DNA from 2 places in the Paucibacter sediminis genome. Region 1 is predicted to be linked to the other one. Evidence: riboswitches for the same ligand, from Rfam matches in the RefSeq annotation. Region 1 holds a riboswitch; the other holds the start of a gene.
What was found. A riboswitch is a leader RNA that binds a small molecule or an ion and turns the genes downstream of it on or off. The one in region 1 is predicted to bind cyclic di-GMP.

Region 1 (14,157 bases):
ACTGGTGGATCGCAACCGCTATCCCGACCTCAACGTCGGCATCTCGCCCTCGCAGATGGGTTCGCGCATCACCACCTGGGGCCTGATGCTGGAGCTGAATCTGCCGCTGCAGCAGGGCGCGCGGCGCAGCCAGGAGCGCGAGGCCGCGGCCATGGCCGAGGCGGCGCGTGCGCGCAGCGAGGCGCTGACGAACCAGCTGCTGGGCGAGCTGGCCGGCCGGCTGGCGGCGCTGGAGGCGGCGCGCCAGAGCGAACAGCTGATTGCCAGGCAGATGCTGCCGCAGGCAGAGCTGGCGCTGCAGTCGGCGCTGGCCGGCTACGAGAGCGGCAAGGCCGAGTTCGCGATGCTGCTGGAGGCCCAGGGCCAGATCCGGCGCAGCCGGATGGCGCTGCTGAAAACCCAGGTCGAGGCCCGCATGGCCCTGGCCGAGATCGAACGCCTGTTGGGAGAAGAGCTGTGAGCAACAACAAGACCATGCTTTTTTTCCTCGCCGTCATCCTGCTGGCCCTTGCCGCTGCCGGTGGCGGCTACTGGCTCGGCACCCAGACGCAGCATGGCGGCAGCAGCGCCGCCGCGCCGGCCACCTCCGCCGCCGCCCCGGTGCGCAAGCCGCTCTACTACCGCAACCCCATGGGCCTGGCCGACACCTCGCCGGTGCCCAAGAAGGACGAGATGGGCATGGACTACATCCCCGTCTATGCCGACGAAGACGAGGCGCCCGCGAGCAGCAACAACGCCGCCACGCTCAAGATCAGCACCGAGAAGATTCAAAAACTGGGCGTGCGCAGCGAGGCCGCGGCCCTGCGCGTGCTGGGCCGCGGCCTGCGCGCCGCCGGCCGGGTGGAGGCCGACGAGCGCCGCATCGCCGTGGTGGCGCCCAAGTTCGAGGGCTATGTGGAGCGCCTGCACGTCAACGCCACCGGCCAGTTCGTGGCCAAGGGTCAGGTCTTGTTCGAGGCCTACAGCCCCGAGCTGCTGGCGGCCCAGCGCGAGGTCCTGCTGGCCGCGCAGGGCGCACAGGCCATGCAACAGGCGGGCAGCGAGGCTCAGCGCGGCCTGCAGCAGTTGGCCGAATCCGGCCTGGCACGGCTGCGCAACTGGGATCTCTCGCCCGCCCAGGTGGCCGCCTTGCAGCAGACCGGCCAGGTGCAGCGCACGCTCAGCTTTGCCTCGCCGGTGTCGGGCATCGTCACCGAGAAGAAGGCCCAGCAGGGCATGCGCTTCATGGCCGGTGAGACCCTCTACCAGATCACCGACCTCTCCAGCGTCTGGGTCATCGCCGAGGTGTTCGAGCAAGACCTGGCCCTGGTGAAGCCCGGCGCCGCGGCCACGGTGAGCCTGGACGCCTACCCGGGCCGGCGCTTCACGGGCCGCATCGGCTACATCTACCCCACCCTGAAGGCCGAGAACCGCACGGTGCCGGTGCGGGTGGAGCTGGCCAACCCCGGCGGCCTGCTCAAGCCCGCCATGTTCGCCCAGGTCGAGCTGGCGGTGGGCAGCGCGGCGCCGGTGCTGGCGGTGCCCGAATCAGCGGTGCTCGATACCGGCTTGCGCAAGCTGGTGCTGGTGCAGCTCAAGGAGGGCCGCTTCGAGCCGCGCGAGGTCGAGCTGGGCGCGCATGCGCAGGATTATGTGGAGGTGCGCAAGGGCCTGCGGGCGGGCGAGCAGGTGGTGACCTCGGCCAACTTCCTGATCGATGCCGAGAGCAATCTCAAGGCCGCGGTGCAGGGCATGGCGCCGGCTTCGGCAGCCTCTGCGGCTCATTGAGGAGGGCGCCGCCATGCTTCTCACCAAACTGATTCAATGGTCGGGGCGCAACCCGGTGCTGGTGCTGCTGGCCACGCTCTTCATCGTCGTGGCCGGCGTGCTGGCGCTGGCGCGCACGCCGCTGGACGCCCTGCCCGATCTCTCCGACGTGCAGGTGATCGTCTACACGGAGTTCCCCGGCCAGGCGCCGCAGGTGGTGGAGGACCAGGTCAGCTACCCCCTCACCACCGCGATGCTGGCGGTGCCGCGCTCGAAGGTGGTGCGCGGCTTCTCCTTCTTCGGCGCCTCCTTCGTCTACGTGATCTTCGAGGACGGCACCGACATCTACTGGGCGCGCAGCCGCGTGCTGGAGTACCTGAACTTCGCCGCAAGCCGGCTGCCCAAGGGCGTCACGCCCACGCTGGGCCCCGACGCCACCGGCGTCGGCTGGGTCTACCAGTACGTGCTGCTGGCCAAGAACAAGACCCTGGCCGAGCTGCGCACCATCCAGGACTGGTATCTGCGCTACCAGCTCACCAAGGCGCCGGGCGTGGCCGAGGTGGCCTCGCTGGGCGGCTTTGTGCAGACCTACCAGGTCACCGTCGATCCGATGCGGCTGCGCAGCTACGGCATCCCGCTGGCCAAGGTGGCGCAGGCGATCCGCGATTCGAACCGCGACGTGGGCGGCCGCGTGGTCGAGATGGCCGAGACCGAGTACATGGTGCGCGGGCGCGGCTATCTGCGCGGCAAGGCCGACATCGAGATGCTGGCGCTGAAGAGCGAGGGTGGCGCGCCCGTGCTGATACGCGATGTGGCGCGCGTGGAGCTGGCGCCCGACGAGCGCCGCGGCCTGGCCGAGCTGAATGGCGAGGGCGAGGTGGTGTCGGGCATCGCGATGTCGCGCTACGGCCAGAACGCGCTGGAGGTGATCCACAACATCAAGGCCAAGGTGGCCGAGGTGGCGGCCGGCCTGCCCGAGGGCGTGAGCATCCAAGCCGTCTACGACCGCTCCGAGCTGATCGAGCGCGCCATCGCCACCCTCAAGCGCACCCTGGTGGAAGAGAGCCTGATCGTGGCGGCCGTCTGCGTGGTCTTCCTGATGCATCTGCGCTCGGCCCTGGTGGCCATGCTGATGCTGCCGGTGGGCGTGCTGATGGCCTTCATCGCCATGCACGCGCTGGGCATCAATGCCAACCTGATGAGCCTGGGCGGCATCGCCATCGCGATCGGCGCGATGGTGGACGCGGCCATCGTGATGATCGAGAACGCGCACAAGCACCTGGAGCGCCTGCCGGCGGGGCACACGCTGCAGCAGCGCAGCGCCGCCATGCTGGCGGCCTGCCAGGAGGTGGGGCCGGCGCTGTTCTTCTCGCTGCTCATCATCACCGTCTCCTTCCTGCCGGTGTTCACGCTGGAATCGCAGGAGGGGCGCCTGTTCGCACCGCTGGCCTATACCAAGACCTTCTCGATGGCGGGCGCGGCCCTGCTCTCGGTGACCCTGGTGCCGGTGCTGATGCTGCTGTTCATCCGCGGCCAGGTGATGCCGGAGGCGCGCAACCCGGTGAACCGCCTGCTGATCTGGCTCTACCGCCCGGTGATCGCCTGGGTGCTGCGCTGGCAGAAGCTCAGCATCGCGCTGGCGCTGCTGGTGCTGGGCTGCAGCTGGTGGCCGGCCTCGCAGCTGGGCAGCGAGTTCATGCCCACGCTCAACGAGGGCAGCCTGCTCTATATGCCGGCCTCGCTGCCGGGCATGTCCATCACCAAGGCGGCCGAGGTGATGCAGACCCAGGACAAGCTCATCAAGAGCTTCCCCGAGGTGGCCTCGGTGTTCGGCAAGGCCGGGCGCGCCAACAGCGCCACCGACCCCGCGCCGGTGGAGATGTTCGAGACCGTCATCAACCTCAAGCCCGAGAGCGAGTGGCGGCCCGGCATGACGATGGACAAGCTGATCGCCGAGCTGGACGGCGCGCTGCAGTTTCCCGGCATCTCGAATGCCTGGACCATGCCCATCAAGGCGCGCATCGACATGCTCTCCACCGGCATACGCACGCCCATCGGCATCAAGGTGTTCGGCCGCGACCTGGCCGAGATGGAGCGCCTGGCGCAGCAGATCGAGCGCGTCGTGAAGGCGGTGTCCGGCACCACCTCGGCCTTTGCCGAGCGCCTCACCGGCGGCAGCTATCTGAACATCGAACCCGACCGCGAGGCGCTGGCGCGGCTGGGCATCTCGGTGGGCGAGCTGCAGGAGCTGATTGCCACGGCGCTGGGCGGCGAGATGGTCAGCACCGCGGTGGAGGGGCGTGAGCGCTTCGGCATCACGGTGCGCTACCCGCGCGCGCTGCGCAGCAGCCCCGAGCAGATCGCGGCGGAGGTGATGGTGCCCTTGATGAACGGTGGCGTGGTGCCGCTGGGCCAGGTGGCGCGCGTGCAGGTGGCGCGCGGCGCGCCCGGCATCCGCACCGAGAACGCGCTGCTCTCGGCCTACATCTTCGTGGACATCCGCGGCCGCGACATCGGCTCCTATGTGGCCGAGGCGCGCCGCGCGGTAGCCGAGCAGGTGGTGTTCCCGCCCGGCTACTACATCAGCTGGAGCGGCCAGTTCGAGTACATGGAGCGCGCCATCGCCAAGATGAAGGTGGTGGTGCCCATCACCCTGCTGACCATCTTCCTGCTGCTCTACCTGAACTTCCGGCGCCTCACCGAGACCCTGATCGTGATGCTCTCGGTGCCCTTCGCCCTGGTGGGCGGGGTGTGGCTGATGTGGTGGCTGGGTTACAACCTCTCGGTGGCGGTGGCGGTGGGCTTCATCGCCCTGGCCGGCGTGGCCGCCGAGACCGGGGTGGTGATGCTGATCTACCTGGACCATGCCTGGCGCGATGCCCAGGCGCGCTGCGCCGCCGCGGGGCGCGCCGCCGGCGCGTCGGAGCTCTATGCCGCGGTGATGGAGGGCGCGGTGGAGCGGGTGCGGCCCAAGATGATGACGGTGGTGGCCATCATGGCTGGCCTCTTGCCCATCATGTGGGGCAGCGGCGCCGGCTCGGAGGTGATGAGCCGCATCGCCGCGCCCATGGTGGGCGGCATGATCTCCTCCACCGTGCTGACGCTGGCGGTGATACCGGCCCTGTATGCGCTGCTCAAGCGCTGGGAGCTGCGGCGCGGCGCTGCTAAGGTGGCGGTCAGCGATACAGCAAGCCCCGCCCAGCCATGAAGCGATTCATCACCCTGGCCCTCGCCGCCACCCTGGGCCTGGGCGCACCCGCCCGGGCCGCCGACCCCCTGCCCCTGCCCGCGGTGGAAAGCGGCCGCATCGAGCGGCTCGAGAACTTCCCCTCCAAGTTCGTCGATGCCCGCCATGTGGACGTCTGGCTGCCCGAGGGCTACAGCCCCGCGCGGCGCTACCAGGTGCTCTATATGCACGACGGCCAGATGCTGTTCGATCCCAGCACCAGCTGGAACCGACAGGCCTGGAAGGTGGACCGCGCACTCGGCCGGCTGCTGCAGCAGGGCCAGGTGCCCGACACCCTGGTGGTGGGCATCTGGAACAACGGCCGATACCGGCATGCCGAGTATTTCCCGCAGAAGTTCCTGCCCTTCATGCCCGCCGACCTGCGCGAGCGCTACATCCGCGAGGCCTTGCAGGGCAAGCCGCTGGCCGATGCCTATCTGCGCTTTCTGGTCGAGGAGCTCAAGCCGGCGATCGACCAGCGCTATCCCACCCTGCCCGATGCCGCCCATACCTTCGTGATGGGCTCCAGCATGGGCGGGCTGATCTCGGTCTATGCGATGAACGAGTACCCGCAGGTGTTCGGCGGCGCGGCCGGCCTCTCCACGCATTGGGTGGGCGCGCACCGGCCCAACGCCACCCTGCCGCTGGCGGCCTACCGCTATCTGCAGGGCGCGCTGGCCGCGCCCGAGGGCCACCGCCTCTACCAGGACCATGGCACGACCGAGCTGGACGCGCTTTACGCGCCCTACCAGCCCTTTGTCGACGAGCTGGTGCGCGAGCGCGGCTACCGCGAGCAGGGCGCGCAGGCCAATTTCCTCAGCCGCGTCTTCCCCGGCAGCGGCCACAACGAGGCCGCCTGGGCCGCGCGGCTGGAGATCCCACTGCTGTTCCTGCTGGGCCCGCGCTGAGCCGCCGCAAGACAAGGGATTGACGCCGTGCAGGCCGGCGGGCAAAAACATGGGGTCACTTGTTGCCAGGAGGATCCCATGATCAGAACTTCGCTTCGCCCGCTCGCCGCCGCGCTGAGCGCCGCCTTTCTTCCCCTGCTCGCGCTCGCGCAGGGCAACAGCCAGCAGGTGGTCAAGCCGCCGCAGGCCCAGGCCTGGATCGATCTCGCCACCTTCAGCGGCATGGGCATGCCGGGGGGCATGGGCGCGGGCGGCGGCGGCGGCAATCCGATGGCGGCGCTGGGTGGCTTGTTCGGCGGCGGCGCCAGGCGCGACGAGGCGAACCGCTTTGGCCAGACCCAGAGCATGGCGGCCGGCCGCTGGATGGACGTGACGCTGTACAGCCGCGCCAACCCCAAGCTGGCCGAGGCCCAGCAAAGCGTGCCGCCCGGCTTCATGAGTCCGGCACTCAAGCTGCAGAGCCCGCTGGAGACGCGCGGTGCGCCGCCCGAGCCGGGCGACGAGCGCGTCGTCGAGCCCGAGCAGGAGCGCCCCAGGGGCAAGATGCTGCTGTACTGGGGCTGCGGCGACACGGTGCGCCCGGGCCAGCCACGCGTGATCGATTTCGCCACCGCCACGCCGGCCGAGCTGGCCAAGTTCTTCCAGTCGCGCCGCGCCACCCAGCGCGGCAGCCATGCCGCCAGCGGCCGCCCGCTCTGGCCCAGCCGCGACGACAGCCGCATGGTCCCCGCCGCGGCATCGCTGGTGGGCGAGCATGCCTACAGCGCCGCCGGCCTGCCCGAGGGCTTTCGCTTCCAGATCCCGGCCGCGCAGGACCTGATGCCCGCCATCGCGCTCAAGCAGCAGGAGCAGGACGGCGCCACCCAGCTGAGCTGGCAGGCCCTGCCGACGGCGCGCGCCTACTTCATCTCGGCGATGGGGGCGCGCGACAACCAGGAGATGGTGATCTGGACCAGCAGCGAGCAGCCCGACATGGGCTTCGGCCTGCAGGATTACCAGACCAATGCCGCGGTGGACCGCTGGCTCAAGGAGCAGGTGCTGCTGGCCCCGCAGACCACGCGCTGCAACGTGCCCAAGGGCGTGTTCGGCAGCGGCCAGGGCGCAATGCTGCGCATGATTGCCTATGGCAGCGAACTCAACCTCGCGCACCCGCCGCGCCCCAGCGACGTGAAGATCCCCTGGGAGCCGCAATGGGCGGTGAAGCTGCGCCTCAAGTCGGTGGCCTCGGCCATGCTGGGCATGGACATGGGCGACATGATGATGGAGCAGCGCGGGCGCCCGGCCAAGGGCGACGATGCCGATGAGCCGGCCAAGGAAACGGCCAAGGAGCCGCCCAAGAAGCCCGGCGTGACCGATGTGCTGAAGGGTTTGTTCGGGCGCTGAGGATCAGCGGCGCGGCGATACTGTTGCAGGAGGCAAGCAAGATGCATCGTCGCGAGTTCATGGCGCTGAGCGGCCTGGCGATGGCGGGCCGCGCGTTCGCTGCGCCCGCGGCCGCACCCATCTCTGCGCCCATCCGCATGGCCTACTTCGACAAGTACGAGCCCTTCAGCCAGCGCGCGGCCGACGGCACGATGAGCGGGGCGCTGATCGACGGCATCGAGCTGCTGGGCCGCGCCTGCGGCATCGGCTTCGAGCACCACGGCTACCCCTGGGCGCGCGCCCAGCTGCTGGTGGAACGCGGCGAACTCGACGCCCTCTGCACCGTGCCCACGCCGGCGCGCCAGGCCTGGCTGGAGTTCTGCGGCACGCCGCTGGTGAGCCTGGCCTACGGGGTGTTCCACCGCAGCGACGATGCACGCGCCGCCCAGGCCCAGTCACTGGAAGATCTGCGCGCCTTGCGCCTGGGCAGCTACCGCGGCAGCGGCTACAGCCGCGGCCTGCTCAAGATGGACCAGGTGCAGATCGACAACGATGCCGAATCGGTGCTGCGCCGCATCGTGATGGGTTCGCTGGACATCTTCATGGAGAGCGAGCTGATTGCCGGCACGCGCATCAGGCAGCTGGGCCTGGCCGGCAAGATCGGCTTCACGCCCCTGCCCTTCCTGCCACCGGCGCAGTTCTGCTTCGGCCTGCGGCGCAGCCATGCCGATTGCAGCGCCATCGTGGCCCGCATGGAAGCGGCCACGGTGGCGGCGCGCCAATCCGGCGCGCTGCAGAACCTGCTGGCCAAATACCGCTGAGCGCCTGTTGACGCTCGGCTCGGGCTGCCTCAAGCCGGCAATAGAGCGGGCGCGGGCGCGCGCGGCGCCTCGCCCAGCAGGGCCGCCACATCGGTGAGCAGGATGCGGCGCTCGCCCAGCAGCGCGATGCTGGCGGCAAGCCCGCCGCCGTTCATCTCGGGTGCGGGCCGGATCGCCTCGGGCGCCAGCTTGACGACATCGTGCACCGCATCGACCACCAGGCCCACCAGGCGGCCGCGCAGATTGGCGATCACCACCACCGTCTGCGCCAGCGGTGCCTGCTCCTCGACGCCCAGCAGCACGCGCGGATCGAGGATGGGCACGATCTGACCCCGCAGGTCGATGATGCCCAGCACATGTAGGGCCGAATTGGCCAGCCGCGTCGGCAGCTCGAAGCTGCGCAGCTCCTGCACGTCGAGGATGGGGATGCCGTACTCCTCCGCGCCGAGGCGGAAGCTCAGGATTTCGTCGTGTTGCATGGGGTGCTCGCTCGCTTGGATTCGCTTGGATTCAGGATGCGGTGTGCACGCGGAAGGTCTGCACCACCGCCGACAGCTGCGAGGCCTGCTCGCTCATGCTGGTGGCGGCGGCGGCACTCTCTTCCACCAGGGCGGCGTTCTGCTGCGTCATCTGGTCCAGCTGGGCCACGGCGGCGTTGATCTGGTTCACGCCCTCGGCCTGCTCGGTCGCCGAGCTGGCGATCTCGCCGATGATGTCGCGCACCCGGCTGACGTTCTGCACGATCTCCTGCATCGAGGCGCCCGCCATATTGACCAGCTCGGAGCCGGCGCTGACGCGTTCCACGCTGTCGCTGATCAGGGTCTTGATCTCCTTGGCCGCCTGCGCGCTGCGCTGCGCCAGCGTGCGCACCTCGGCCGCCACCACCGCGAAGCCGCGCCCCTGCTCGCCGGCGCGCGCCGCCTCCACCGCCGCATTGAGGGCGAGGATATTGGTCTGGAAGGCGATGCCGTCGATCACGCCGATGATGTCGCTGATGCGGCGCGATGACTCGTTGATCTCGCCCATCGTGCTGACCACCTGGCCGACCACGCGGCCGCCCTGCTCGGCGCTGGCGCCGGCCGTGCTGGCGAGCTGATTGGCGACGCGGGCCGAATCGGCGGACTGGCGGATCGCGCCCGACATCTGCTCCATGCTGGCCGCCGTCTCTTCCAGATTGCTGGCGGTCTGCTCGGTGCGCGCGCTCAGGTCATGGTTGCCGGTGGCGATCTCGCGGCTCGCCACATTGATGTTCTCGGTGCCGGCGCGCACCGCCGCCACCAGCTTGCGCAGCTGGGCCTGCGCCTCGTTGAGCGCCAGCTGCAATTGCGCCAGCTCGTCGTCGCCGCGCACCACGATGTCCTGGGTCAGGTCGCCATGGCCGAAGCGGCGCGCCGCCTGCACGGTCTCGCCGATCGTGCGGGTCAGCTGGCTGACGAAGCGCCAGCACACCACCACCGCCAGCAGCACGGCCGCCAGCGTGAGCGCACCGGCGAGCATGAAGAGCTGGCCGAAGCGTGCCTCCACCTGCGCCTCCAGCTCGTGCAGCTGGCTCAGCTGGGTGTCGGCCAGGGCCTGCACCGCGGCCACGTACTTGTCGGTAATGGGCAGGAACTTGGAGGCGATCAGCGCCTTGGCGGCGGCATCGTCGCCGGCCGTCTTGGCCTTGTTGATCTCCTCGCGCATGGCCAGCCACTCGGCGCGCACCCGGCCCACCTCCTCCGCACCCTGCTTGGACGCGGGCAGCACGGCCCGTTCGTTGAAGCGCTTCTGCGTCTCGGTGGTGCTGCGACTGGTGGCCGCCATGGCCTCCTTGAAGAAGTCCAGCAGCTGGCTGCCGTCGGCCTGGGCCACCGCCAGCGAACGCGCCGAGTTCTGGCGCACATCGCCCAGCCATTGGTCGGCCAGCTTGAGCAGCTCGGCCTCGCGGTTCATGTCGGCCGTGGCCTCCATCACCTGGCGCGCGCTGAATGCCGCGCTGCCCAGCACGACCAGGAAGATGCCGACCACGAGCGCGAAGCTCAGCGCCAGCCGGGTGGAAAGGTTCAGGGACTTCATGTCGCGTCGCGGCCGCAGCGCGGGTGGCTGGGCATTCCGGTTCGGTCGGCCGCGGTCCGCGCGGCTGCGGTGCCAGCCCTGAGGCCGGCCGGCACGCGCGCATGAAGCATGGGGAAACAAAGGGCGTGATAACGCCTTGACGAGGCGGCCCGGCCCATGCGCGCGGGCGCAGGGGCAGCAACTACCACGGCAACCCCGCTATCGTTTCCCGCCCGAGAGGGCGGAAGGCAGACCGGAGGCTTTGCGACCCTGGCTTTCGCGCAGGTGTGCCAAGCGGCGGATTCTGGTGTTTACCCTGATAGGCGTCAATGCCGGGCGCGATACATCGACTTACATCCGGCGTACAGCGGCAATATTGCACGCTTGGGCGGGCTTGGCGCCCACCTCAGTCGCGCAGCGGCGGCAGCAGTGCTTCGATGTCCTCGATACCACGCCGCTCGCTGGCGGGCGCCAGCGGCGCCAGGGCATTCAGGGCCTCGCTGCTGAGCCGCCCCACCAGCTGGCCCAGCTCGCTGAAGCGCAGGCCCTGGCGCACCAGGAAGGCGATGTAGCTGTGGCGCAGCATCTCGGCCGTGAGGGCGTCGGCGCCGTCGAGCTGCGCGTCGTGCGCGGTGGCGGCGACGATCATGTGCACCTCATCGGCCTGCAGGGCCCGCCCGCTCGCATGCTGCAGCAGCGGCAGCTCGGCCGCGCCACCGGCATTCAGCGCCCAGGCCGCGCGCAAGGGCGCCGCCAGCGGCAGGCGGCGCGCGTCGGCACCCGGCACCTGCAGCTGGCCGCGCTTGGCGTCCACATGCTGCAGCTGCAGGGCCAGCAGCTCGTCCACCGTCAGGCCGCACAACAGCGCCGCCAGCACCGGCTTGTGCTCGGGCGTCGCGGCCGCGAGCAATTGCCCCACCTCGCCGGCCTGCAACTCGCGCGGCGGGGCGCCGGCCAGCAGGGCCCGCTCCGGCGCCGCCGGCAGCACGGCCTGCGGCGGCATGCCGGCCTGCCCCGGCAGACCCATCATGGCTGGGGGGATCACCACCGTGGTGGTGACCGGCGCGGCCGCCTCGCTGCGGTTGAAGAACTCGACGAACCAGACCGCCAGAAAGCCCAGCAGCAGCGCGCCCGCCAGCACCAGGCCGGCATCGCGCCAATAGGCCGGGCTGCTGGGCGCCGCCGGCGTCACCGCCGGCTCCAGCACCAGCAGCTGCGGCCGCCGCGCGCGCTCGCTGGACTCCAGCGCCAGCAGCTTCTGCCTGGCCGTTTGCAGCAATTGCTCGAGGCCGTGGACCTCGGCCTGCATGACCTGGTAGGCGCCCAGCTGCTGGCTGGCAGACTGCACTTCCTGGCGATCGCCGCTGAGTTGCTGCTGCAGGCGCTGCACCGTGCTCTTGGCGGAGGCCAGTTCCTCGCGCGCCTCGGCCAGGGCCATCTGCTGCGACTTGCTGCGCTCGGCGTCCAGCTGCTGTTCCAGATTGGCGATGCGCGCCTTGAGCGCCCGCGCGCCCGGGTCCATGTCCAGATACTGCGGTGTGTATTGGCGCTCCATGCCGCGCCAGTCCTCGCGCGCCTGCGAGAGCCGCGCCTCCAGGCCGGCCACCGTGGGGTTGTCCCGGGCCTGGGGCAGGCGCGCGCCGCGCGCCACGGCCTGCTCCAGCGCCTGCACCTTGCCCTCGCTCACCGCCTGGCGGTCGGTGGCCTGCTGCAGCGAGGTGTTCAGGCCCTTCAGGCGTGCGAGCGCCTGGCTCTCGTCGCGCTCGCTGGACACGATGTGGTTCTGCTGCCGGTAGCTCTCGGCGGCGTGGCGCTTGTCCGCCAGCCTGGCCTCGATCACGCGGATCTCCTCGCGCGCCGCATCCAGCTTCTCGTTCGAGGCCAGGCTGCCGCTCTCGCTCTGGGCGCGCCGGTACACCTCCACCAGGGTGTTGACCAGGGGCGCCACCAGCGCGGCGTCCGGGCTCTGGGCCTGCAGCTGCAGCAGCTGGCTGTCGGCCACCGGCCGCACCGAGAGCAGCTGCTGCACCGCCAGCACCGGGTCATCCGCCCCCGCCTTGATCAGCCCCTGGGCGCTCAGCTGCTCCACCGCCTGCTGCACCAGGGCGCGGCTGCGCAGGATCTCGCCCTCCAGCTGCAGCGCCGGTGCCACCGGCGTCAGCGTGGCCGCTGACGAGGCCGCACCCGCCACCAGGCCCGGCGCCGGGATGATCTGCAGCTTGGCACTGGCCGTGTAGACGGCGCTGCGCATGAAGTCCAGGCCCAGCCCCAGCAGCAGGCCAAGGCCGAACACCGCAACGAAGACCTGGAGGCGACGGCGCATGGCCAGGCTGCGCGGCGCCGGCGCGGCGAAACCGGCGCCGTGATGCAGGCTTGCCATATGGAGTGTGCGATGCGGCATGAAGATTTTTGCGGGCGCCCGGAGCGGGCGCGTAGCTGCGACTATAGACAAGCGGGCCCGGCCACGTGCGCGCGGCCCGCCTTGACATGGCGCAAGCCCCTCCCGCCCCGGCAGATCGACACTGCAAGCAATCCCCTTGGGGTGCCGCTTGGGTTCAGGCGACGATGCAGTCAACCACGGGGTTCAATCCTGATCGGGAGATCTCCATGTCGAAGAACGTCCTTCATGCCATTGCACTCGCCGGCCTGGCGCTGAGTCTGGCTGGCTGCCAATCGGCACGCGAAGAAGCCATGCCACCTAACACCCTGGTGGCCCTGCAGGCCAAGGCCGCGCCCAATCTGCAGGCCGGCGCCGCCGACCCCGCCTGGGCGCAGGCCAGGCCGCTCAGCGTGGCGCTGACCGATGGCGCCAATTTCGGCGGCAAGGGCGACACCCAGGCGACGCTGAAGGCGGTCTACGCCGGCGACTCGGTCTACTTCCTGATCCAGTACGCCGACCCCACCCACTCGCTGCGCCGTGGCCCCTACCAGAAGCAGGCCGACGGCAGCTGGAAGAAGCTCAAGGACCCGGCTGACAAAGGCGGCGACGACAACATCTATTACGAAGACAAGTGGGCCATGATCTGGCCGATCGGCAACTCCATCCCCGGCTTCGACAAGCAGGGTTGCGCCGCGCTATGCCATCTGGACCAGGGCAAGCCCTATGGCAACAAGTACACGTCCAAGGAGGGCGAGCTGGCCGATATGTGGCATATGAAGGGCTCGCGCACCGCCCCCTTCGGCTATGTGGACGACCAGTACGTGGACCACACCCGCTACGACGCCAAGGCCAGCCCGAACGCCGGCCGCAAGAGCGATCCGGGCACGGCCACCGGCGAGTACAACGCCGTGCCCCTGGTGGATGGCAAGCCGCAGTTCATGAGCCGCGAGGCCAAGGCGGGCAATGCCGGCGGCAGCTACTTCATCAAGCGCGGCGAAGAGGTGGCCTTCGACGACAGCAAGTTCAAGCCCGGCGACGAGGTGGCCTCCTACATCATCAACCCGCTGCAGGGCGACCGTGCCGACATCCGCGTCGCGGTGAGCTGGAAGAACGGCATGTACACCTCGGTGGTGGCACGCAAGCTGGTCACGGGCAGCAAGTACGACGTGCAGTTTGCCGACCTCGGCGCGCGCTACGGCTTCGGCTTCTCCGCCTTCGACAACGCCCAGGTGCGGCACGCCACCTCGGAAGACCCGCTCTACCTGGTGTTCCGCAAGTAGTCGCGCCGCGCGCGGACCACGCCCGCTGCCGCTCAGGCCCTAGCTGAGCAGCAGCGGCACCGGCTGCGCATCGCCCGGCCCGGCCGCCATCAGCAGAAAGCCCGGCGGCAGCTGCCCGATCAGATCGGCCATGGCGAGGACGAAGGTGTTGAAGGCCCAGGTCATGCCTTCGTCGAAGGTGCCGATGCCGATGCCGCTCATGGTTTCGCTGGCCACCGCCACCGCTTCCAGCGCATCGCGAATCTCCATCAGCAGCGGCTCGATGCCGGCGCGAAACGCGGCCGGCGGCCCCTGCATGGGCTCGGCCAGCAGGATGGCGCGCAGCCTCGGCCCGGCGGCATGCAGGGTGCGGGCGCAGCGCAGCACGGCGGCGAAGCGATGGAACACTGACAGGCGGCGG
Region 2 (14,157 bases), 2.4 Mb from region 1:
CGCCCTACAACCTAGTTAGGCATTCGTGCAAATCCACCATAGACATATGCGACGACAGTTCTTGATGCTTTTGGCTGCATCGCCGTTTCTTGGATGCTCTCGCGTCGAGAAGGAGGTTCCGACGGACTGGAAGTCGCTCGCACTGCCTGGCAAGTCTCTGGAGCTAATTGACGAGAAGTACGTGGAGAACTATCGCTTCGCGGAGGACGGCATGGCAATCGCCACATTCGGCCTCAAGGACGGCGCGGTTGCGGGCCCAATCGTCTACTGGAAGATTGAAGAAAATCGGCTGGTGATCTCAATTGATCCCGAGTCAGAAATACTTCAAGAGCTTGTATCACCCTCGATCCGAGGAAGCGTCGTGACCGCAACAAGGAAGTCCGGTGCCAAGGCTAAATACAAGTTTGCGTAGTCCAATGCCTAACCAGTCGCTCGAGCCGAATCGCGTAGGCAGGCCGCCGCTCGCGGCTCAGCTTCAACGTTAGCCATCTCTGTTCCATTCTATTTTTCGCGAAGTACCAGAAATGCAAATTCGAGAAGCCTCTTCCGCGGATCGCTCAACGATCGCAATGCTCGTCAGCGAAGCCAACAAGGACGTGGCGGTGCAATTCGGCTTAAACATCGAAAACTGCCCGAAGCACCCATCGTTCTATACGCCGTCCTGGGTGGATGCTGATTTCTCCCGGGGCGAGAAGTATTTCATCGCGGAAGACAACCTAAGTCCAATTGCTTGTGTGGCCTACGAAATTCCAAGCGCCGGTCTCGCTTACCTGAATCGCCTTTCTGTGCTTCCCGCTCACCGCCGCAGCGGTGTTGGCGCAAAGCTCGTGCGACACGTAGTTGATCAGGTTCGCACTTTGTCGGTCAGTACCATCAGTATTGGTGTTATTGGCGAACACACGGTGCTACAAGCCTGGTACAACAAGCTTGGTTTTACGGATGGCGAAATCAAGCGGTTTCCTCACCTACCGTTTTCGGTCAAATACATGGCGTATGCGGTACAGGCTGGCTAACCGATCGCTCGAGCCGACGTCCCTCGGCAAGCCTCGGTCCGCGGCTCAGCTTCAACGTTGGGCATCATGAAATACCTTTTGCCACTTCTCGCTGTATTGGTTTTTCCGCTTGGCCAGGTCGCAGCGCAGCCTGACCTCCAGCGCTCCCACATCGAGGTAAACCTTCCGCCGCAAGAAGTCTTTGAAAGCTACCTCAGGCGCGATCTTCTCGGCTATTTCAATCGGGCTGCCACACAAACCGCGACAGCCGTAGAGTCCCGGCCGCTCCGCAACGGTCCAACCCAATCTGGCACTTCGTATCCAAAGTTTTATATCTGGGTCAAGGTGTATGCGGGCACAACGGTTCAGAACGAAGGCGCCGTTCGAGTGGCCGCAGTCGAGCGCACTCACTTCGACGTCACAGACTTCCTGTCCAAATCGAACATTCAGGCCAATCCAAGTGAGGTCGGTGGCATATTCCCCGCAGCCTTGGTCCCCGCCATCCTCGAACTCGCAGGAGCGCCCCAGAGATGATGCCCAACCATTCCATCGAGAGGGCAGCCAACAGCGAGCATGGTTTGCGCCGGTTGTCGAAGCTGCCGCCGCCGTCGTCTGCCCGTCATGTCAAACGTTATGCATCAAATACCATGTTCCGAATAGTTCTATTTACAGCCATTGCCGCCGGGGCTTCCGGTTGATGACCACACCTGTCAGTACTGAAATAGTCGCGTCATGGGGCCAGAGGCCGGAGGAGCGAGGCCGGTTGCCGGTGGGGAAAGTTGTGTCGGTTGAACGTATCGACTTCACCAATGAACACCGTGCGCTATCTAAAGAGCAACAGGCTGGACTTGTCGGAGGAATGGGTATTGGAGCGGGCGGAGCCATTGTCGCTGCGATCAATTCCGCCCGAACTGCTGATGCCCTCTTCAAGACTAAAGTTCTAATGAAAACTGGAGAAGAGTGGGTTCGCGACTTGAACTACATGCTCAAGCCTGGAGATTGCGTTGCATTCCGATCTGGCCTAACTCCGGATGACGTACTTGCGATTCCCGCGCTGCCAGATGAGTGCTCCTGATGCATAACCTTTCGCTCGAGCCGATTCGCAACAGCAGGCCGCTCAAGGCCCCATTTCATTCTGGGCCTTGCGCAGCGTTCTGGCGCTCGCGGCTCAGCTTCAACGTTAGCCGTCAATCATGCTCAAGTGCCCAACATGTTCGCGAGAGGCCGTCTCCCTTGGGGGCGCATGGCGTTCCAGCGTATCCAGCCCGGCCGCGTGTAGCGCGTGCGGATCGACTTGCTATGTCCCGAGTTCCTCGTCTGGGATTCCACTCGTTTCAGGCGTTGTTGTCGCAGTTGCAGGACTATGGATTGCGGGGGCAATGCAATCCCTACTGGCGCTCGTGTTGGGTATCGCCGCGGCGGGCGTTTGCTACGCCCTGATCTGGAGCAGGCTCAAGCCTGTGTCTGTGGTTGCTATGTCAGTTCCCCCGCCAACCAAGGCCACCGGGCTCTGGGTCATATTCGAAGTTCTCACGGTGTTTTCCTTGTGGAAATAGTCCTCTGTACGGTGTCGGTTGCCTTGGTTGCGGCCAGGCGGTCTGATTCCGATGTGCCGACTACATTCCTCGCAGAGCTATCTGTCCCCGGTTAAATTCGAGCCACAGCAGCGCCAGCGATGATGCGTCAACTGAATCGGTGCAAGCTCCCTCGCTTCGGCAGTCTGAAGGCCAGTCGCCAATAGCTGCCTCGCCACGCGTCCCGGTCGGAACAAACGCGCATGTCCACCAAAACCAAGCTGCTCGCAGGCGGGAATCCGCAGATCGCCAAGGGCGATGGTGATGGCCCGGTCCAGGCTTACATTGCGGCCATGCCTGGCTGGAAGGGCAATGTCGGCCGCGTCATCGATGCCTTGATCGACCGCACCGTGCCGGACGTATCCAAGGCGGTCAAATGGAACTCGCCCTTCTACGGCATGCCGGGCCAAGGGTGGTTCTTGAGCTTTCACTGCTGCGCAAAGTACGTCAAGGTCGCCTTCTTCCGTGGCAGCGCGCTAACGCCGCTGCCGCCTGTCGAATCCAAGCAGCAGCAGGTGCGCTACCTCCACATTCGCGAAGGCGAGCAAGTCAACGAGGCCCAGTTTTCCCACTGGGTCGGGCAAGCCAGCAAGCTGCCTGGGTGGGGTGGCGTCGAACACCAGAGAGCATCGCCATGAATAGCGCCATCCCCGGCAAGCGCTCGCCAACCAAGCCGCCTGCCCGTCCCCGCGCCCTCGGCTTGATCGCCGCCCTCGTCACGGCGGCCGCGGTGTCGTGGTCCACGCCGGACGGCAATCTCGTCGTGACCTTGGTGCCCGCGCTGGCAGTCGGGCTGGCGGTGTTCGGCATCGCTTCGTGGCGTTGCCGTCGCGATGAGTCGGAGTGATCCGTGCAAGGTCATCCGGGCGCTGCAAGAATAGTGTCGCCCCGGCCTTCGCCCGCCCCGCAACCATGCCGCTGCCCTTCGAATATCAGAACGCCACGCTGGAGTTCGAGCGCTTCATGGTCGACGCGCGCGATCTCGCGGGCCTGAACACCACCAATATGGCGTGGAACATGGTCGTCGGCGTGCTGCACACCTTTCGCCGGCGGCTCTCGATCGACCAGGCGCTGCGATTTGCGGACCTGCTGCCACCCGTGCTGCGCGCCATCTTCGTGGAAGGCTGGCGCCCCGGCGAGCCGGTGGCCGGCTTCGGCACACGGGAGGAACTTCTGGCCGAGGTTCGCGCCGTGCGCCCGGCGCATAACTTTTCACCTCCGGACGCGATCGCCGCGGTTGCGGCCGCGCTGCGCCGGCATGTCGACGTGGCCGCCCTCGAGCGGCTGCTGCCAAGCCTGCCCGCGGGTGCGAAGGAGTTCTGGTCGGGCCAGGTCTCTTGAGCCCGGCCCGTTCCGGCGCGCGCCACCCCCCGATTCAACCGCCACTGAGGGCCAGCACAATGGCCACGGCGTCGTCCGGCTGCAGCTCATGCCGCAGTTCCCGCACACCCAAGCCGTTGACGAAGATGCGCATATTGGGCCGCAGCAGGCCGCGCTCGTCGACGACGCGAAACCGCAGCCCGGGGTAGCGCTGCTCGAGGTCCGCGAACATGGCGTCCAGCGAATCGCCCGTGGCCGCCACCCGCGCAGCGCGCGTGTAGGACTGCAGTGCGGCGGGGATCAAGACCTGCATGCTGCCGGCTCCGGTACGCGGGCGCCGCCACTCATGCAGCGAGCTCGGCCACTTCCACGGCGTAGATCTCCGGGAGGTGGCGGGCGATGTTGCTCCAGCTCGCGCCTTCGTCCCTGCCGATCCACAACTCGCCGCTGGTGGTGCCCAGGTAGAGGGCCGGCGTGGCCAGGGCGTCCGCCGTCATGGCCTGGCGCTTCACGGTCCACCAGGCCTGACTTTCCGGCAGGCCCTGGTCCAGCCGCTGCCAGCTCTTGCCGGCATTGCGCGTGACATAGGCCGCCGGGCGCCCGGCCGGGCTGGTGCGCGGCCAGACGGTCGTGCCATCCATGGGGAAGACCCAGGCGGTATCGGCCTCGCGCGGGTGCACCACCATCGGGAAGCCGATGTCGCCCACGCGCTTGGGCATCTTGCGGCCGATGCGCTGCCACACATCAGCCGCCGGGCTGGCCGAGGTGCTGCCCGACCTGTCCATCCGGTAGATGCCGCAATGGTTCTGCTGGTAGAGGCGATCGGGCATGGCGGGGCACAGCCGCACGCAATGCGGGTCGTGGAAGGTGACGGTGCCCGGATCGAAGCCCTCCACCACCTCCAGGCCCTGGATCAGGGTGGACCAGCTGGCGCCGCCGTCGCGCGACTCGTGCACGCCGCCGCCCGACATCGCGAAGTAGAGATGTTTTGCATCCCGCGGGTCGACGATCACCGAATGCAGCTTCGGCCCGTCCGGCGTACCGTCCTGCACCGAGCCCATCCATTCGCGCAGCTGCGGGTTGTCGTTGACGGCGGGCAGCGGCAGCCAGCTGACGCCGCCATCCTCCGAGCGGAACAGGCCCTGCGGCGAGGTGCCGGCATACCAGCTGCCCGGCTCGCTGGCATGCCCGGGGGTCAGCCAGAACACATGGTCCACGGCGCGGCCTGGCAGGCCGCCGCTCGGCTGGGCGAAGGCGGGCGGCTGCTGCGCCTCCTTCCAGCTGCGGCCGAGGTTGGTGGAGCGGAAGATCGTCGGGCCGAGGTGGCCGGTCTTGGCCGCGGCCAGCAGGGTGCGGCCGTCGCGCGGGTCCAGCTGCAGGTGGCTGATGGTGTGGCCCAGGAAATGCGGCCCATCGGCCGTCCAGGTCTTGCGCCTGGCATCGCCGTGGAAGAGCCAGGCCCCCTTGCGCGTCGCCACCAGCAGCACGAGGCGCGTGGCGGCCTTGCGCCGGCTGGACGAAGAGGAAGAGGCAGGCGAGGCTGGGGGGGCGGTTCGGCGCATGGCGGCTCCTTGCTATGGGCAGACGAAGGGGGACTCACTCCACGACGCGCCATCGTGGGGGATTTCGACAAGCGGCGCGCAGAAATATTCACGCTCTCGCAAACTACTGTATATTCGTACAGCATCAACGCAGCCCCGCGCTGCCCCGTTCGAGGAGCGTAAAGCCATGATCCTGAATCTGAACGATCCCGCCAGCATCCTGGCCTGGTGGCAGGTCCTGCCCCAGCGGCATGGTTCACAGCTGCTGGCGATGGCACGGCTGCGGCCGCAGTTCGCGGCGCCCATCCAGGCGGCGCTGCGGCGCATCCGCGCCGACGCGACCCTGAACGCCCAGTTCGAGCGCGGCCTCACGGACGCCGCCCTGCTGCCCATGCGCCCCGCCGGCCATTGGCAGACCGCCGCCGACGAAGACCGGGCCGAAACGAGCGAGTGCCAGGCCGAGGCGGTGCACTGAGCCGCGGCTGGCTCACGCCATGAGCCAGCCGGCCATGAAGATAGCCCCATGAGCAAGACTGTTGAATTCTGGTACTGGCTGCTGCGCGACCCCGCCACCGGGCGGCGCAGGCAGTCGCTGTGCCGCCTCACCGAGGCGGATGCGCTGCGGCGCGACCCGCAGGCCCAGCGCCTGGCCGGCAGCTGCGAGCTGCGCGTGCTGCCCAAGCATCCGGACGACTATTTTCCGCGCCTGGCCCTGGGGCGCGGCCGCTTGCAAGCAACTGCAGCGCGGGGTAACAGCGGGTAAGGCGGGGCGGCAAGCGCGCCCTCAGGCACTAGCATCCCGGCACTCGGCACACCCGCACGAAAGTCGGGGTCGCAAAGTTTCCGGTCTAAAGCGCTGCCGGTCGCCGGCACCGCCATGACAGCGGGGCCGCCTGCATCTGCTGCAGCGTTCCCGGCGGTCGGATCGGCCTGTTCTCGCCCACGGAGTCCGCCCCACCATGAAGCCGATCAAGACGCTGCTCGTTCTGCCCACCCTGCTGGCCATGGCCTGCACCGCCTGGGCCGCCGGCCCGGCCAGCCCGGCCGTGCCGCATCTGCAGAAGCCGCCCTTCCCGTCCGTCAGCCTGCCCGACAAGCAGGCGGCGGGGCAGCGCGCCATCGACCTGCTGGGCAGTCGCCTGCCCGAGGTGGCGGCCTGGTATCGCAAGTCGCCCGACGAGTTCAAGGCCCTGCTGCTGGCCGACAAGCGCATGCGCATCGACCAGCGCGGCCGCGTGTTCTTCGTCGAAGAGCTCGACCAGGCCTTGCCCGCGGCCTCCAGCCCGGGTCTGCTGGACGGCAGCCTGGCGCCGCTGGAGCAGAGCTTTCTGCTGCACAGCCGGCCCGGCGCGCAGCGCACCATCTACCTGAACTTCAAGGGCGCCACGCTCAGCGGCACCGCCTGGAACGGCAGCGGCGGCAGCATCATCGCCCCGCCCTTCGATCTGGACGGCCTGCCCGGCAGCTTCTCCACCACCGAGCTGCAGCGCATCCAGTACATCTGGCAGCGCGTGGCCGAGGACTATGCGGCCTTCGATGTCGACGTCACCACCGAGGCGGTGGCGCCCGAGCTGCTGACGCGCGCCGGCAGCACCGACCAGGTGTTCGGCACCACCGTGCTGATCACCAGCCGCACCGGCGTCTACAGCTGCAGCTGCGGCGGCGTGGCCTACCTGGGGGTGTTCGACGACACCAGCGACTACTACAAGCCCGCGCTGGTGTTCTACGACGCCCTGGGCCCCGGCAACGAGAAATACGTGGCCGAGGCGATCTCGCACGAGGCGGGCCACAACATGGGCCTGAGCCATGACGGCACCGCCACCACCGGCTACTACCAGGGTCAGGGCAGCGGCGCCACCGGCTGGGCACCCATCATGGGCGTGGGCTACTACCAGGCCCTGGTGCAGTGGAGCAAGGGCGAGTACAGCGGCGCCAACAACGTGCAGGACGACTACGTCGTGATGCAGAGCAACGGCCTGCCGCTGCGGCCCGACGACCATGGCAACAGCGCCGCCACCGCCACCCCGCTCACCGGCAGTAGCAGCGGCGGCATCACCAGCGCCAGCGCCCAGGGCGTGATCGAGCGGCCCGACGATGTCGACGTGTTCGCCTTCTCGGCCGCGGCCGGCCCCGCCAGCTTCAACCTCAGCCCGGCGGCGCGCTCGCCCAATCTCGATGCCCTGATCAGCCTGCGCAACAGCGCCGGCGTGCTGCTGGGCCAGGCCAATCCGCTCGACGCCCTGAACGCCAGCCTCGGCCTCACGCTGCCGGCCGCCGGCAGCTATTACCTCTCCGTGCAGGGCACCGGCAAGGGCGATCCGCTCGTCACCGGCTACAGCAATTACGGCAGCGTGGGCCAATACGCCCTCAGCGCCAGCTATCCCAGCGCAGGCAGCCAGGCGCCCATCGCGGCCATCAGCGCCTCCACGCTGCGCGGCACCGCGCCGCTCAACGTGAGCTTCTCCGGCGCCGGCTCCAGCGACCCCGACGGCAGCCTGGTGGCCTATGACTGGAGCTTCGGCGACGGCGGCAGCGCCAGCGGCGTCAGCAGCGCGCACAGCTATGCCAACCCCGGCAGCTACAGCGCGCAATTGCGCGTCACCGACAACAGCGGCCTCTCGGCCGCCAGCAGCGTCACCATCACGGTGGACGCGCCGGTGGCCATCGTCGAGATGCGCGTGGCCGACATCGCGATGAGTCTCAACGTCGCCAAGAACGGCAACGCGCAGGCCGGCGCGGCCGTCAAGGTGCTGAGCGCCGCCGGCCTGCCGGTGGCCGGCGCCACCGTCACCGGCAAGTGGAGCGGCCTGGTCTCGAGCAATGCCGTCTCCGCCGTCACCGACAGCACCGGCGTCGCGCGCTTCAGCTCGCCCAGCACGCGCAAGACCGGCGGCAGCTTTGTCTACAGCGTCACCGGCGTGAGCCTGAGCGGCTACAGCTACGCGCCGCTGACGAATACCGAGACGAGCGACTCGATCGCGCGCTGAGCGCCGGCGCTCAGCCCGCCGCCTCACCCTCGGCATAGCGGAAGCAGCCGCGCCCGGCCGCCTTGGCGGCGTAGAGCGCCTGGTCGGCCCGGGCCAGCAGGCTGGCCGGGTCGGCCGGCTCCTCACCCTGGTAGCAGGCGATGCCGATGCTGGTGGAAAGCTGCAGCGGCCCCTGCGCCAGCTGCAGCGGCTGGGCCACGGCATCGAGCACCTTCTGCGCCACCAGCCCCGCCTCGGCGGGCGCGTGCAAGCCCTCCAGCAGCAGCACGAACTCATCGCCGGCCAGGCGGCACACCAGGTCGGTGCCGCGCACGCAGGCGCGCAGGCGCTGCGCAAACGCCTGCAACACCGCATCGCCGGCCGCATGGCCCAGGCCGTCGTTGATGCTCTTGAACTTGTCCAGGTCCAGGAACATCAGCGCCATCAGCTGCTGGCCGCGCTGGCAGCGCGCCATCGCCTCGGGCAGGCGTTCATCGAAATGGCGCCGGTTCGGCACGCCGGTCAGGCTGTCCACCCGGCTCAACGCGGCCAGCACGCGCTCGGCGCGCTTGAGCCGGGTGATGTCGAAGCTCATCAGGTAGAAGCCCTGCACCAGGCCGCCGGCGTCCAGGTCGGGCACCAGATGGGCCTGAAAGTGCGCGTCACTGCCGCCCAGCTCCAGCGCGCCGATGAAGTGGCAGCTCTGGCCCGCCAGCACCTGCCGTACATAGGGTTCGTGCAAGGCGTAGCTGGCCTCGCCCAGGCCGGCGCGCAAGCTCATGCCGAGCGCCTGGCTGGCGCTCAGCCCGTGCACCTTGAGCGCCTGCGAGTTGGCGAAGTGGCAATGCTGCTCGCGGTCGAAATAGCCCACCATGGCGGGGATGTTGTCGGTCACCGCGAGCAGGCGCTGCTCGCTGGCGGCCAGCTGGCGCATGGCATCGCGCAGCTCCGCGGTGCGCGCCTGCACGCGCTGCTCCAGCGAGGCGTTCAGCTCGCTCAGGGAGGCATCCTGCTCGGCCTGGCGCTGCGCCAGCTCGGCCAACGCGTTGGAAAGCAGCTGGGCCTCGCGGTAGCCCCCCACGCGTGGCAGCTCGCCCTCGCCCAGATGGTGGCGCGCGGTGATCGCCGCGGCGAGCTGGCGCAGCGGCGCCGACAAGCGCCTGGCCAGCCACCAGCTCAGCGGTAGAAACAGGATCAGCAGGGCCAGCGCGCAATAGCCGATCTGGCGCCGCAGGCTGAAATAGTCGGCCAGCGCCACCGCCACCGGTTGGCGCACCAGCACCTGCCAGCCCAGGCCGGGGTAGCGCTCGTGGCCGCGCGTGGGCAGCACCGCGACATAGAAGGCCTCGCCATCGAACTCGCGCTCCACGCGGCTGGGCCCGCCCTGGCTGGGCAGTGGCTGGCCCTCCAGCGCCGGCGGGCCGAGGATCACCTTGCCATGGCGGTCCAGCACCAGGGCCTCGGCGCGGTGCGAAGCCAGCGTGGCGTCGATCAGCTCGGCCTTGACCTCGCGCGCCCAGGACCAGCTCAGGTGCGCACCCAGCACGCCCGCGCCCTCCCCCGCGGCACCGGGCAGCGGCAGCGCGAAGTCGACGAAGCGCCAGGGCTCGGTCTGCTTGGGCAGGAGGCGCTCCAGCAGCACCGCGGCATGCACATCGCCCACAAACGGCGCCTGGCGTCCGCCCTGCCACCAGGGCCGGGCCGACACGTCCACGCCTTCCAGCAGGCCACCGCTGGCGGCCAGCACCCGGCCCTGCGCGTCGGTCACGCCCAGCCAGGCAAAGTGGCTGAAACCCTGCTGGATCTGCTCCAGCGTGCGGCGCAGGGCGGCAGGCCGCGCGGTCTGCTGCAGGGGCTCCAGCTGGGCCAGCACGATCAGCTGCCGGAACTGCTGGGCCATGCCGCGATCCAGCGCGTCGCGGAAGTCGGTGGCCACCAGCTGCAGCGCATCGATGGCACGCCGCTCGGCATGGGCGCGCGCAAAGTTCTCGATCAGCAGCACGGTGCCCAGCAGCACCAGGCAGACGGCGCTCAGCAGCAGGCCGGCCAGCCAGCTGCCCAGCGAGGGGATGTAGCGCGGCGCGCGCTCGGCGGGGATGAGCATGCCTCATTGTGTCTTGGGATCCGGGCGATCCGCGACATGCTGCCGGCTAGACTGAAGGCCCGTCCGCCGGCCTCGCCCATGAACACCAGCCCCCTGCCCATGCTGCCGCCCCCCGCCCGCCCCGGCGATCCGCTCGGCGCCATCGACACCCCTGCCCTGCTGCTGGAGCTCGATGCCTTCGAGCGCAACCTGGCGCGCATGCAGGCCGCCGCCGCGGCCGCCGGCGTGGCGCTGCGCCCGCATGCCAAGGCGCACAAATGCCCGGCCATCGCGCTGGCCCAGCTGCAGCGCGGCGCCGTGGGCATCTGCTGCCAGAAGGTCAGCGAGGCCCTGCCCTTTGTGCGGGCGGGGGTGCGCGACATCCACATCAGCAACGAGATCGGCGGCGCCGCCAAGGCGGCCCTGCTGGCGCAGCTGGCCCTGCACGCGCGCATGAGCGTCTGCGTGGACCATGTGCAGCAGATCGAGGCGCTGGCGTCCGCCACGCGCGCGGCCGCCAGCCGGCTCGACGTGCTGGTGGAGATCGATGTCGGCCAGCACCGCTGCGGCGTGGACGACGCGCCCGCGGTACTGCGCCTGCTCGATGCCCTCGGCCCGCACGCGCAGCTGCGCTTTGCCGGCCTGCAGGCCTACCAGGGCTCGATCCAGCATCTGCGCGGGCATGGCGAACGCCGCGCCGCCGCGGCCCTGGCCGCCGAGCGTGCCGGCGCGGTGGTGGCGGCGCTGGCGGCCGCGGGGCAGCGCTGCGAGGTCGTCACCGGTGGCGGCACCGGCAGCGTCGAGTTCGATCTGGCCAGCGGCGTCTACACCGAGGTGCAGCCGGGCTCCTATGTCTTCATGGACGGCGACTACGGCCGCAACGAGGTCGCGGGTGCGCTGCGCTTCGAGCACAGCCTGTTCCTCGCCAGCACGGTGATGAGCGTGGGCAACGGCGAGCGCTGCGTGCTCGATGCCGGTCTCAAGTCGCTCGCCACCGATTCTGGCCTGCCCGGCGTCTGGGGCCAGCCGCAGCTGCACTATGTGTCGGCCAACGACGAGCATGGCATCGTGCAGTGCGGCGTGGACGGCGGTGCTGTGGCGCGGCCGGCGCTGGGCAGCCAGCTGCTGCTGGTGCCCGGGCATTGCGACCCGACGCTGAACCTGCACGAGCAGCTGGTGGCGGTGCGCGCCGGCCGGGTCGAGGCGCTGTGGGAGATCGCGGCGCGCGGGCTCAGCCGCTGACGGGCCAGTTCAACTGAACCAGAGCCGCCACAGGCCCACGGCCACATGGCCCCAGATCAGCAGGTTGATGCCGAACATGCCGGCGGTGCGGCTGACGTTCCACAGCGCCCTGGCACGCTGCGCGGCACGGTCGTCGCCCGTGATCGCATACAGCAGCAGATAGAACACCGAGGGCACGAACGTGCCGACGATGAGCAGGCCCATGACCCAGTAGAAGATGACCATGGCTCGATGTTACGACGCCGGCCGGCCGCCGGTGTCAGGTCTTGCCCAGGCTGACGCGGTTGCGCCCTTCCTGCTTGGCGCAGTAGAGCGCGGCATCGGCCAGCGCGAACAGCGATTCGGCCGAGGCCTGCTCCGAGGGGATGCAGGAGGCCACGCCCAGGCTCAGCGTGATCACCTCGCCCACCGGGGCGGCGGGGTGCGGGATCGCCAGCGCCTCGCAGGCGGCGCGTATGCCCTCGGCCACCTGCAAGGCGGCGGCCGCGTCGGCCCCTGGCACCAGCACGACGAACTCCTCGCCGCCATAGCGCGCCGCCAGGTCGCCGGCGCGCCCCACCGCATGCGCGAACACCGCGGCCACCGCGGTCAGGCAGCGGTCGCCCTCCAGATGGCCCAGGCGGTCGTTGTAGAGCTTGAAACCGTCGATGTCGGCGATCACCAGCGCCAGCGGCACGCGGTTGCGGCGCGCGCGCCGCCACTCCTCGGCCAGCACCTCGTCGAAACGGCGGCGGTTCGCCAAGCCGGTGAGCGCATCGACGAAGGAGAGCCGCGAGAGATGCTCGTTGGCCTGCCGCAGCTCCTCGGTGCGCTGCGCCACCAGGCGCTCCATCTCGACATGGCGGGCGCGCAGCGCGTGGGTGCGCAGGCGGAACAGCGCCACCAGCGCCGCCAGCGTGCCCAGCAGGACCAGCGCCATGAACCAGCCAGTCTGGTAGACATAGGGCCGCACGGTGATCAGCAGCGGCGCCGCGGCCTCGCTCCAATGCACGCCATCGGTCGAGGCGGCAACGCGGAAGCGGTACTGCCCATGCGGCAGCGCCGGGAAGGCGGCCTCGCGGCTGCGGCCCGCGTCCACCCAGTCGCGCGTGATGCCCTCCATCTGGTAGCGAAAGCGCACGCGGTCGGCGTTCAGCAGGGTCATCGCGGCATAGCGGATCGTGAGCGGCACCGAGCCCGGCGGCAGCAGCACCTCGGCATCCAGCGGCCGGCTCACGCCATCCAGCAGCACGCCCTCCAGCTGGGTCTGCGGCGGCTGCCCCGCGCCCGGCAGGCGGGCCGGGTCGACGATCACCAGGCCGTTGGATGAGGGCAGCCAGAGCTGGCCGCGCGCGTCGATGGCACCGGCAGGCTGCAGGCCACCGGCGAAGGTGGTGCTGCGCAGCGCATCGCCCGGGCCGAAGCCGCTCGAGCTGACCTTGGCCTGGCGCCCTTCGACAAAGGCATTCAACTCGGCGCGCGCGACGCGGAAGAAGCCGCGGTTGCAGCTCATCCACAGATAGCCGGCGCGGTCTTCCAGAATGGTCAGGGCGATGCCGTCCCAGAGCCCGTCGGCCGGGCGTATCGCCGTCAGGCGGCCGTCGCTCAGGCGGTTCATGCCCTCGCCGTTCGTGCCTATCCAGAGCTTGGCGTCGGCGTCCTCGTAAAGCGCCATGACCCAGTTCGAGACCAGGCCGTCGGCCTTGCTGAGGGTATGAAAGCGCCCGTCGCGCAGGCGCACCAGGCCGTCGCCGGTGGTGCCGAACCAGAGCGTGCCCTGCCGGTCCTGCAGCATCGCCGCCACGCCGCCGCGCGGTGCGCCCTCGTCGCGCACCGCTTCGAAACCCTTGCCGCTGAAGCGCGCCAGCCCCGACTGCGTGCCCGCCCACAGCGTGCCGCTGCGGTCCTGGAACAGCACCCGCACCTCCGCGCTGGGCAGGCCCTGGGCCGGGCCGAAGCGCTCGATCTTGCCGCCCTGCAGGCGCGCCACGCCGGCGGTGTAGCTGCCGATCCAGAGCGCGCCATCGCGGTCCTCGAGCAGGCTGGAAATCTCGTCGGTGGGCAGGCCATCGGCCTTGCGCAGCGCGCTGATGCGCTGGCCCTCGATGCGGTTGAGCCCGCCGCCCGAGGTCGAGACCCAGGTGACGCCCTGGCGGCCATGCAGCACCGCGCGCACATTGTCGTGCGACAGGCCCTCGGGCGTGCCCAGCACCCCGAAGGCGCGATTGCGCAGCCGGTTCAGGCCGCCCACCCAGGTGCCGATCCAAATGCTGCCCTCGCGGTCGGCCTGCACGCTCCAGATCTGGTCACCGGCCAGGCCGTTGGCGCTGGAGATGGTGCTGAAGCGGCCGTCCTCGAGCATGCGGCTCACGCCGGCGCCCCAGCTGCCGATCCAGAGCGCCCCCTGCGCATCGCGCGCCAGGCTGGTGAGCTGGTCGGTGGGCAGGCCATCGGCCACCG

Region 2: linked by a shared signal. The riboswitch ahead of PFX98_RS00825 (PKD domain-containing protein) and the one ahead of PFX98_RS11970 (methyl-accepting chemotaxis protein) in region 1 are both predicted to bind cyclic di-GMP.

The regions. Positions count from the first base shown of each region.
Region 1 is NZ_CP116346.1:2,576,608-2,590,764, reverse strand. Features, by position in the region: gene PFX98_RS12005 (TolC family protein) at 1-460, shown strand, start outside; gene PFX98_RS12000 (efflux RND transporter periplasmic adaptor subunit) at 475-1,767, shown strand; gene PFX98_RS11995 (efflux RND transporter permease subunit) at 1,781-4,954, shown strand; gene PFX98_RS11990 (alpha/beta hydrolase) at 4,951-5,880, shown strand; gene PFX98_RS11985 (hypothetical protein) at 5,959-7,263, shown strand; gene PFX98_RS11980 (substrate-binding periplasmic protein) at 7,305-8,063, shown strand; gene PFX98_RS11975 (chemotaxis protein CheW) at 8,093-8,542, opposite strand; gene PFX98_RS11970 (methyl-accepting chemotaxis protein) at 8,574-10,118, opposite strand; cyclic di-GMP riboswitch class I at 10,304-10,399, opposite strand; gene PFX98_RS11965 (GumC family protein) at 10,504-12,477, opposite strand; gene PFX98_RS11960 (ethylbenzene dehydrogenase-related protein) at 12,705-13,757, shown strand; gene PFX98_RS11955 (hypothetical protein) at 13,797-14,157, opposite strand, start outside.
Region 2 is NZ_CP116346.1:166,942-181,098, forward strand. Features, by position in the region: gene PFX98_RS00770 (hypothetical protein) at 47-412, shown strand; gene PFX98_RS00775 (GNAT family N-acetyltransferase) at 525-1,013, shown strand; gene PFX98_RS00780 (hypothetical protein) at 1,080-1,526, shown strand; gene PFX98_RS00785 (hypothetical protein) at 1,690-2,067, shown strand; gene PFX98_RS00790 (DUF1801 domain-containing protein) at 2,770-3,204, shown strand; gene PFX98_RS00795 (hypothetical protein) at 3,201-3,413, shown strand; gene PFX98_RS00800 (DUF2267 domain-containing protein) at 3,479-3,907, shown strand; gene PFX98_RS00805 (MoaD/ThiS family protein) at 3,942-4,199, opposite strand; gene PFX98_RS00810 (WD40/YVTN/BNR-like repeat-containing protein) at 4,231-5,448, opposite strand; gene PFX98_RS00815 (hypothetical protein) at 5,615-5,902, shown strand; gene PFX98_RS00820 (hypothetical protein) at 5,951-6,190, shown strand; cyclic di-GMP riboswitch class I at 6,226-6,324, shown strand; gene PFX98_RS00825 (PKD domain-containing protein) at 6,387-8,414, shown strand; gene PFX98_RS00830 (diguanylate cyclase domain-containing protein) at 8,425-10,497, opposite strand; gene PFX98_RS00835 (DSD1 family PLP-dependent enzyme) at 10,576-11,718, shown strand; gene PFX98_RS00840 (hypothetical protein) at 11,728-11,943, opposite strand; gene PFX98_RS00845 (two-component regulator propeller domain-containing protein) at 11,978-14,157, opposite strand, start outside.